One region of the Acetobacter persici genome, then DNA from elsewhere that is predicted to be linked to it. Evidence: predicted binding sites of a transcription regulator. Region 1 holds the regulator's gene; the other holds the start of a gene.
The links. Region 1 encodes HrcA, which represses chaperone genes, less so after heat shock. Its sites were predicted from a motif close to GTTNGCACTCNCNNNNNGNGAGTGCNAAC; they were not measured.
Positions count from the first base shown of each region.

Region 2: a site for HrcA is predicted at 2,698-2,726, ahead of JK199_RS00050 (co-chaperone GroES). Genes of this name have one in related genera too.

Region 1 is NZ_JAERKU010000008.1:75,391-79,811, reverse strand. Features, by position in the region: gene JK199_RS10410 (penicillin-binding protein 1A) at 1-1,384, opposite strand, end outside; gene hrcA (heat-inducible transcriptional repressor HrcA) at 1,465-2,538, opposite strand; gene rph (ribonuclease PH) at 2,690-3,418, shown strand; gene rdgB (RdgB/HAM1 family non-canonical purine NTP pyrophosphatase) at 3,435-4,034, shown strand; gene mtnK (S-methyl-5-thioribose kinase) at 4,140-4,421, shown strand, end outside.
Region 2 is NZ_JAERKU010000001.1:8,940-13,360, reverse strand. Features, by position in the region: gene JK199_RS00060 (HAD-IIIC family phosphatase) at 1-304, opposite strand, end outside; gene groL (chaperonin GroEL) at 610-2,250, opposite strand; gene JK199_RS00050 (co-chaperone GroES) at 2,311-2,604, opposite strand; gene JK199_RS00045 (dienelactone hydrolase family protein) at 2,814-3,491, shown strand; gene JK199_RS00040 (cold-shock protein) at 3,610-3,813, shown strand; gene JK199_RS00035 (ATP-dependent DNA helicase) at 3,912-4,421, opposite strand, start outside.

The sequences.
Region 1 (4,421 bases):
TGCTCCCGGCCTGCGGCTCGACCATCACCAGATCCCCTGCCTTCAGCAGACGGAAACGCCGCGTCCACGCCAGATCGCGGTCCTGAATTTCTCCCGTTTGCGGGGTCCCGCCCTGCATGGTGGCACCGCGCCGCACAACAGCGCCCTCCAGCCAGCCAACCCGGCCATGCGCCGGGTCCAGCACGACCGCCAGACGCCACTGGTCCAGCATTCCCAGCGGGGCCACTTCGGCTTTCAGAGCCGCAACCCAGTCCTCCTGAGAGGATGATGCGCTGATGGTCTCCACATGCCTGACCGGGCCACGCCAGCCACCGTGCGCGCGGTCATACGCCATCAGCCCCTGCCGCAGCATTGTCTGCGCTGTGAGCTGAAGGGACGGGTCCAGACTGGTATGGACATCCAGCCCGCCCTGCATGGTCATGTCCTGACCATATTTTTCCAGAAGCTGGCGACGGACTTCCTCAGCAAACCATTCAGAACCGGGGGCCGGGCCGGGGCGCACAAAATTATGCGGAATCAGCGGTTCCGCTTCCGCAGCCCGCGCAGCCTCGTGCGTCAGCGCGCCTGTCTCGGCCATGCGTTCCAGCACCCAGTTACGGCGCCCGCGCGCGGCCTCGGGGAAGCGAACCGGATTATAGTTGGTGGGGGATTTGGGCAGCGCCCCAAGGAAGGCGGCCTCCGCATCATCAAGCTGGTCCAGAGGTTTGTTGAAATAGGTCTGCGCGGCAGCCCCGATGCCGTAAGCACCGCTGCCCAGATAGATTTCGTTCAGATAGATTTCGAGGATCTTGCTTTTGGGCAGAACCTGCTCAATCCGCATGGCAAGAAAGGCTTCCTTGGCCTTTCGCTTCATGGAAACCGCGTTACTGCCCAGCAGCATGACGCGCGCCACCTGCTGCGTGATGGTCGAGGCCCCGATCGGCCTGCGTCCCTTGCCCCGTGTAAGGTCTGTCAGTCCGGCGCGTGCGATTGCCAGAGGATCAACCCCCTTATGGCTCCAGAATTTCTGGTCTTCCGCGGCAATAAAGGCGTTTTTCACCCGGTCCGGAATAGCGCTGTACGGCACAAAAACCCGGCGTTCATCCGCCAGTTCGGCAATCAGCCGGTCATCCGACGCATAAAGGCGGCTCATCACCGGCGGCTGATAGGTCCGCAGGCCCTCAACCGTCGGCAGGTCAGACACAATGCCTTCATACTGGGTCCAGACGATAACCGCAGCCCCTGTCGTGCCGACAAGTGCCAGGGCCGCCACCGTCCCCAGCAGCCCCCGCCACTGGCGGAAACGCGGCCTGCGCCATGCAGGGCCGTGACGGGAAGAGGCTTCTCTCCCCTCGTTTTTATTGGAAGAAGACCCGGGTTCACCAGAAGACGGAGTTCTTGTCATGCAGGTCCTTTACCATTCTCATGCGCTGCCGTCTTCAGTCTCGTCGCTCTTCCTGACCACATCATGGCGAATTTTGTCTTTTATCCCAGCATTTCGCCCAGAAAGCGGGCTGTATAGTCCACAACCGGGATAATCCGGCCATAATTGATGCGTGTCGGGCCAATAACACCAATCGCGCCGACAATCCGGTTGGCCTCATTCCGGGCGGGGGCCACCACCATGGACATGCCCGTGCCGCCAAATAATCCGCTTTCCGCGCCGATAAAAATCCGCACACCTTCAGAATTTTCCGCCAGTTCCAGCAGCCGCAGCATGGTTTCCTGCCGCTCCAGCCGCTCAAACAGCGCCTGAATGGCCAGCAGGCGCTCCTGCCCGTCCACATCCGTCAGCAGTTTGCCCTGCCCGCGAATAATCAGGGTGCCGCCGCGCTCTTCATCCCCACCACCCCAGATTGCCAGACCGCTTTCCACCACGTCTGTGGTTAACTGATCCAGCGCGCTCCGGTTTTCCGTAATATCTGCCCCCACCCGCTCCCGCAGGTCCGGCAGGGTTGCCCCAAGGGCATGCGCGTTCAGGTAATTGGCGGCTTCCACCAGAGCCGAGGGCGGCATGCCGACGGGCGTTTCAATCACCCGGTTTTCCACATGCCCGTCCGTGCCCACCAGAACAACCAGCGCCCGGTTGCCGCCCAGCGCCACAAATTCAATATGTTTGACGCCACCCTCACCTTTTGGCGCAATCACCAGCCCGGCCGCATCGGACATCCCAGACAGCAGGGAGGACGCCTCCGTCAGCGTATCCTGCAAAGACCGCCCGCGTGCCTCCAGAGACTGACCAATCCCGCGCCGCTCTTCTTCCGAGAGGCTGCCAAACTGCAACAGGCCATCCACAAACAGACGCAGCCCGGCCTCCGTCGGCAGGCGCCCCGCAGACGTATGCGGGGAAAACAGCAGGCCTGCTTCCGTCAGAGAGGCCATGACATTCCTGATCGTGGCCGGGGAGAGCGGCAGCCCGAGCCTGCGGGAGAGCGTGCGTGAGCCAACGGGCTCGCCGCTGGCCACATATTCCTCCACAATTTCCCGCAGAATGGTGGCGGAGCGGGTATCCAGCCCCGGCGGCAGAACAGGCTTTGCTGGGTGCAGACCACGTTTCATGAGGGTCAGACCTCCTCCTTCACAACAGGATCTTTCTGCTTCTGCGCATCTGCGTCCGGTATGACAAGAAAAACAATGGTGCGGCTCCAAGGTTTCACTCCTGCCAAAACCGCTTTATGTGCAGAGACCATATTGTTTTAAGGAGTTCCCCATGCGCCCGTCCGGCCGCCAGCCCAACCAGATGCGCCCCGTCACCATTGAAACCGGCTTTGCCCGCCACGCGGAAGGCTCGGCCCTTATCCGCGTCGGCGGCACGGAAGTGCTCTGCGTCGCCAGTGTTGAAAACCGCGTGCCGCCTTTCCTGCGCGGCAAGGGCACCGGCTGGGTGACGGCGGAATACGGCATGCTGCCCCGCGCCACCCATACCCGTGGCAACCGTGAAGCCGCCAAAGGCAAGCAGTCTGGCCGCACGCAGGAAATCCAGCGCCTGATTGGCCGCTCCCTGCGCTCCGTAGTGGATCTGGCCGCTCTGGGGGAAATGAGCATCACGCTGGACTGTGACGTTCTGAACGCCGACGGCGGCACACGCTGCGCCTCCATTACCGGGGCATGGGTGGCCCTGCGTCTGGCCCTTGGCCAGCTTGTGGCCAAAAACGTGCTGACCCATATGCCGCTGCGCGGGCAGGTTGCCGCCGTGTCCTGCGGCCTGACCAAGGCGGGCCCGGTGCTGGATCTGGACTATGAAGAAGACAGCGCCGCCGCCGCTGACACCAATTTTGTGCTGACAGCCGACCGCCGCATTGTAGAAATTCAGGGCACAGCCGAAGAGTCTCCGTTTACGGAAGATGCCTTTAACGAGCTGTTTGCACTGGCCCGCACCGGCGTGTCCGTCCTGTTTGACGCCCAGACGCTGGCTGTTGAAACCGCGGAGAACCGCTGACATGACGCCCGGCAAACTGGAGGCTGATAAGCTGGAAGCAGGCAGTAAACTGGTTCTGGCCAGCCATAACGCAGGCAAGCTGGCCGAATTTTCGACCCTGCTGGCGGATTTTGGGGTGACCGTGCTGTCCGCCGGGGACCTCAATCTGCCGGAACCGGAAGAAACCGCCACCACGTTTACCGGGAACGCCGCCATCAAGGCGCTGGCGGCGGCCAGGGCAACGGGTCTGCCCGCTCTGGCGGATGATTCCGGCCTGTGCGTCAGCGCACTGGGCGGCGCTCCGGGCATTTACTCAGCCCGCTGGGCTGGCCCGGACAAAGACTTCCCCGCCGCCATGGCCCGGATTGAAGACGGCATCGGCTCTGACGAGCGCGACGCATGGTTTATCTGTGTGCTGTGTCTTGCCTACCCGGACGGCACCACCCGCAGCTTTGAAGGGCGCGTGGATGGCAGCATCACATGGCCCCCGCGCGGTGAAAAAGGTCATGGTTATGACCCGATTTTTACCCCCACGGGAGAAAGCCGGACCTTTGCCGAAATGGAAGAGGCCGAGAAAAACGCCATAAGCCACCGGGCGCGGGCGTTTCAGGCTTTCAAACAGGCCTGTCTCGATTAAGGTGTTTTTCGGGCAGAGCCGCAACGCTCTGCCTGAGCATTTTCTGTGCTGTGTAGGCAGCCTTCCCCCCACAGGCACACCAAAGTCCGGAACAACAGAAACACCATGACGACGCCAAACGCGCAGCAGGCTTCTTCCTACACCCCTCTGGACCTTGAAGGCGTCCGGACCTTTCTTGCAACACTCCCAGCCATTGCGGCGCGCCTTGGGGGCACACCGGATGCATGGCGGGTGTGGGAAGTCAGTGACGGCAACCTCAACATGGTGTTTCTGGCGGAAGGTCCCCAGGGCAGCGTCTGTCTGAAGCAGTCTCTTCCGCATGTGCGGGTAGACCCCTCATGGAAAATGCCGCTTGACCGCACGTTTTTTGAAGCCGCCTATCTGCGC
Region 2 (4,421 bases), on a different contig from region 1:
TTGAAGCGCTAAGACCGAAGAAAACATTCCAGAGAGGATCTTGTTGAGGATAGCTGATGAAAGTCAGGGTATCCCCTGAGTCAATGGCCTGCTCAAACCGCCACATGCAATGACCGTCTGTCGCGTGAATTTCAAGAATGTCGTCCTTCAGCGTCCAGGAATATTCATTCGGGTGCTCATATCCCTTAATCAGGCCATTAGTGCCAAATCGTAAAGATGTCGTAATAGGAGGAAGGTTAAGGGGACCCCATGTCCATTCCACGTCTTCTAAAAATGTTTTGGGAGAAGCAAGTGAATCTGACATCTTATTCCTCTGAGGCAATTGACCGAGCTTAAAAAACAAATCAGAGCATATTCTAAATTATAAGCTCAGGTCTATCCAGCATTAAAGATTCAGAACAAGTGATGTTAATTAAATCCATACGCATGCTAAGGCGTGGACTAATCATACATAAAATAGAGGCTGGAATATTATTTTATAATGAAATTTTGGTTCGTGCATGAGCCAATTCATTAGGTTCAAAATAAAAAAGGTGGATGTGCTATCAAAGCACATCCACCTTTTGTTGTCTGGTGTTTAGAACTCTAAAAAATAACTAGATGTTATTCTTAGAAATCCATACCACCCATGCCGCCCATATCAGGGCCGCCAGCCGGAGCGGCTTTCTTTTCAGGGCGTTCTGCAACCATGGCTTCCGTCGTGATCAGCAGGCCAGCAACAGAAGCTGCGTCCTGCAGAGCCGTACGGACAACCTTGGTCGGGTCGATAATACCGGCGTCAACCAGGTTCTTGTATTCGCCAGCCTGTGCATCGAAGCCGAAAGCGTAGTCTTCGGATTCCAGCACTTTGTTGGCGATAACCGCACCATCTTCACCAGCATTGTGAGCGATCTGGCGCAGGGGAGCCTGCAGAGCCTTGCGGATGATGTCGCCACCAACGCGCTGATCGTCGTTATGGTAGTGCAGGTGAGCCAGCTTTGCAGACGCGCGGGCCAGAGCCGTGCCACCACCCGGAACAATGCCTTCTTCAACGGCAGCGCGGGTTGCGTGCAGAGCGTCGTCAACGCGGTCCTTGCGTTCCTTCACTTCGATTTCCGTGGAGCCGCCAACGCGGATCACGGCAACGCCGCCAGCCAGTTTGGCCAGACGTTCCTGCAGCTTTTCACGGTCGTAGTCAGAGGTGGTTTCCTCGATCTGCGCACGGATCTGCTTGCAACGGCCTTTGATTTCATCGGTCTTGCCGGCGCCATCAACGATCGTCGTGTTTTCTTTGTCGATACGGACTTTTTTGGCCGTGCCGAGCATGGGCAGCGTGACGGTTTCCAGCTTGATGCCGAGGTCTTCGCTAATGACCTGACCACCGGTCAGGATTGCGATATCTTCCAGCATGGCTTTACGACGGTCACCAAAGCCCGGAGCTTTAACAGCAGCAATTTTCAGGCCACCGCGCAGCTTGTTGACAACCAGCGTTGCCAGAGCTTCACCGTCCACGTCTTCTGCAATGATCAGCAGCGGACGGCCGGACTGCACAACGGCTTCAAGCAGCGGCAGAATCGGCTGAAGAGAAGACAGCTTCTTTTCATGAATCAGGATGTAGGGGTTTTCCAGATCGGCCGTCATCTTCTCCGTGTTGGTCACGAAGTAGGGGGAGATGTAGCCACGGTCGAACTGCATGCCTTCAACCACGTCCAGTTCCGTCTGGAAGTGCTTGGCTTCTTCAACCGTGATAACGCCTTCGGAGCCAACTTTCTGCATGGCTTCGGAGATCATCTCACCGATTTCGGCTTCACCGTTTGCGGAGATCGTGCCGACCTGAGCGGTTTCCGCCGGGGTGGTGATCTTCTTGGTGTTCTTCTTCAGTTCCTCAACAACGGCATGAACGGCCTTGTCGATCCCACGCTTGAGGTCCATCGGGTTCATGCCAGCGGCAACAGCCTTATGGCCTTCACGCACGATGGCCTGAGCCAGAACGGTTGCTGTGGTCGTGCCGTCACCAGCGATATCGTTGGTTTTGGAGGCCACTTCGCGCAGCATCTGTGCGCCCATGTTTTCGAACTTGTCAGCCAGTTCGATTTCTTTGGCAACAGACACACCGTCTTTGGTGATGCGCGGTGCGCCGAAGCTCTTGTCGAGGACAACGTTGCGGCCTTTGGGGCCGAGCGTGACTTTTACGGCATCAGCGAGGATGTCAACGCCGCGCAGCATACGCTGGCGAGCGTCACCACCAAACTTTACGTCTTTGGCAGCCATATCAAATTCTCCTGTGAGAGATCAGTTTATAAGGTCGAAAAGCGGATCAGCGCGGTCCACTCAGGCGGAAATCACGCCCAGAATGTCGCTTTCTTTCATGATCAGCAGCTCTTCGCCGTCGATCTTCACTTCCGTACCGGACCATTTGCCGAACAGGACGCGGTCACCAGCCTTGACATCAAGCGCTACAACCTGACCCTGCTCATTGCGAGCGCCGGGACCAGCAGAAACCACTTCACCTTCCATGGGCTTTTCTTTAGCCGTATCCGGAATGATGATGCCGCCGACGGTCTTTTCTTCGCCAGCAAGGCGACGAACGACTACCCGGTCGTGTAAAGGACGAAACTTCGTCATTATGGATCGCTCCACATTCTGTTTGCTGCGGTGGCGCCCTTGTCAGGAAGCAACACCACCGGCATCTGCCGCGCGTAATAAACGCCGCGTTGCGTTAGCACTCCCACCCCGGGAGTGCCAGAACAGGAGATAGGTTTGTCCTCCCCCTGAGTCAAGAAATGTGGAAAACTTTCTTTGTGATGTCATTTTTCTTCAGGGGAGAGATCAGGATGGGACAGATTATCACGTTGAAAGCGGCCGATGGACATGAGTTTTCGGCTTACGAAGCCGGGCATGCGGAGATGCCGTATGCGCTGGTTGTGGTGCAGGAAATTTTTGGTGTGAACGGGCATATCCGGCATGTGTGCGACATATTTGCCGAGCACGGTTTCCACGTGATTGCCCCGGCCGTGTTCGACCGCGCCGAGCGCGGTGTGGAACTGGGTTATGAAAAAGCGGATATCCAGACCGGCCTTGCTTTGCGCAGCCAGATTCCACTGGCGGAAACGCTGCTGGATCTTGAAGCCTCTGCCGCAGCGCTGGGGAAGGCGGATGTTGGTATTATCGGGTATTGCTGGGGCGGCCTGCTGGCATGGGAAGCCTCTTGCCGGACGGATCGTTTTGCCGCTGCCGTAAGCTGGTATGGGGGCGGGATTGCATCGCGGGTTGATGAGACTCCGCGTTGCCCGGTTCAGCTCCATTTTGGGGAAGCCGATACCAGTATTCCGCACACAGATGTGAGCACCATTCGTGTAGCGCATCCTGAAATTGAAATTTACGTGTACGATGGTGCCGGGCATGGGTTCGGCTGTTCACAACGGGCGTCGTTTGACCCGGAAGCCTACAAGCTGGCGCAGAAGCGCAGCCTTGCATTCCTTGAAGAACATCTGGGCGCACACGCCCGGTAAGGACCGCAGAAGATGGGTATTTTGATTGACAAGACCGCATCTTCGTGACCCGATGAGTACATCCTGTAACCGGTCATATGGTTGTCCGGTAGGAGATATCTGGGAAAGTTACCCGCCTATGCCGACCGGTACAGTTAAATGGTTTAATGCCACTAAAGGCTTTGGTTTCATCGCACCTGACGATGGGGGCAAGGATGTGTTTGTTCATATCACCGCTGTGCAGGCTGCTGGTCTGCGTGGGCTGAATGAGAACGAAAAGGTCTCCTACGAACTCGTGACCGAGCGTGGTAAAGTTGCCGCGACTGAACTTAAGCCGATCTAACTCGGCTTAAGACGAAGGGCCCTAAAGCCCGGACGTGCGTTTTGGTCTGCCTGTTTGGTCCGCGTATCACGCTCCATCTGGCAGCCGGACTGCGCGGTTTATAAAAACGTTCTGATTTCCCGCGCTGCGTCTGCCAGCCCTAGACGCCGGACCTCTGCTCCGGGTGGGAATGCCGAAAGCAGCCGTGAGGGTGTGCGGCGGTCCAGCAGCACAAAAACGCCTTTGTCAGACTGACTTCTGATCAGTCGCCCAAAAGCCTGACGTAACCGCAGGCGCGCAATCCTGTCGTCATATCCGGTGGTATCACCGCCTGAGAGGTGAATACGGCGTTCTCTGTGCAGAATGTCGGGACGCGGCCAGGGGACCCGTTCAAACACAACCAGACGCAGGGCATTCCCCGGAACGTCCACGCCGTCACGCATGGCGTCCGTCCCCAGAAGGCAGGCATGTTCTTCCGTGCGAAAAATATCCACCAGGGTTGTGTTGTCCATTGCGTCCACATGCTGGGCGTAAAGCGGCAGACCCTGATCTTCCAGTGCCGGGGCAATACGGCTGTGCACCCCCCGCAGGCGGGAAATGGCGGTAAACAGACCTAGTCCGCCGCCGCC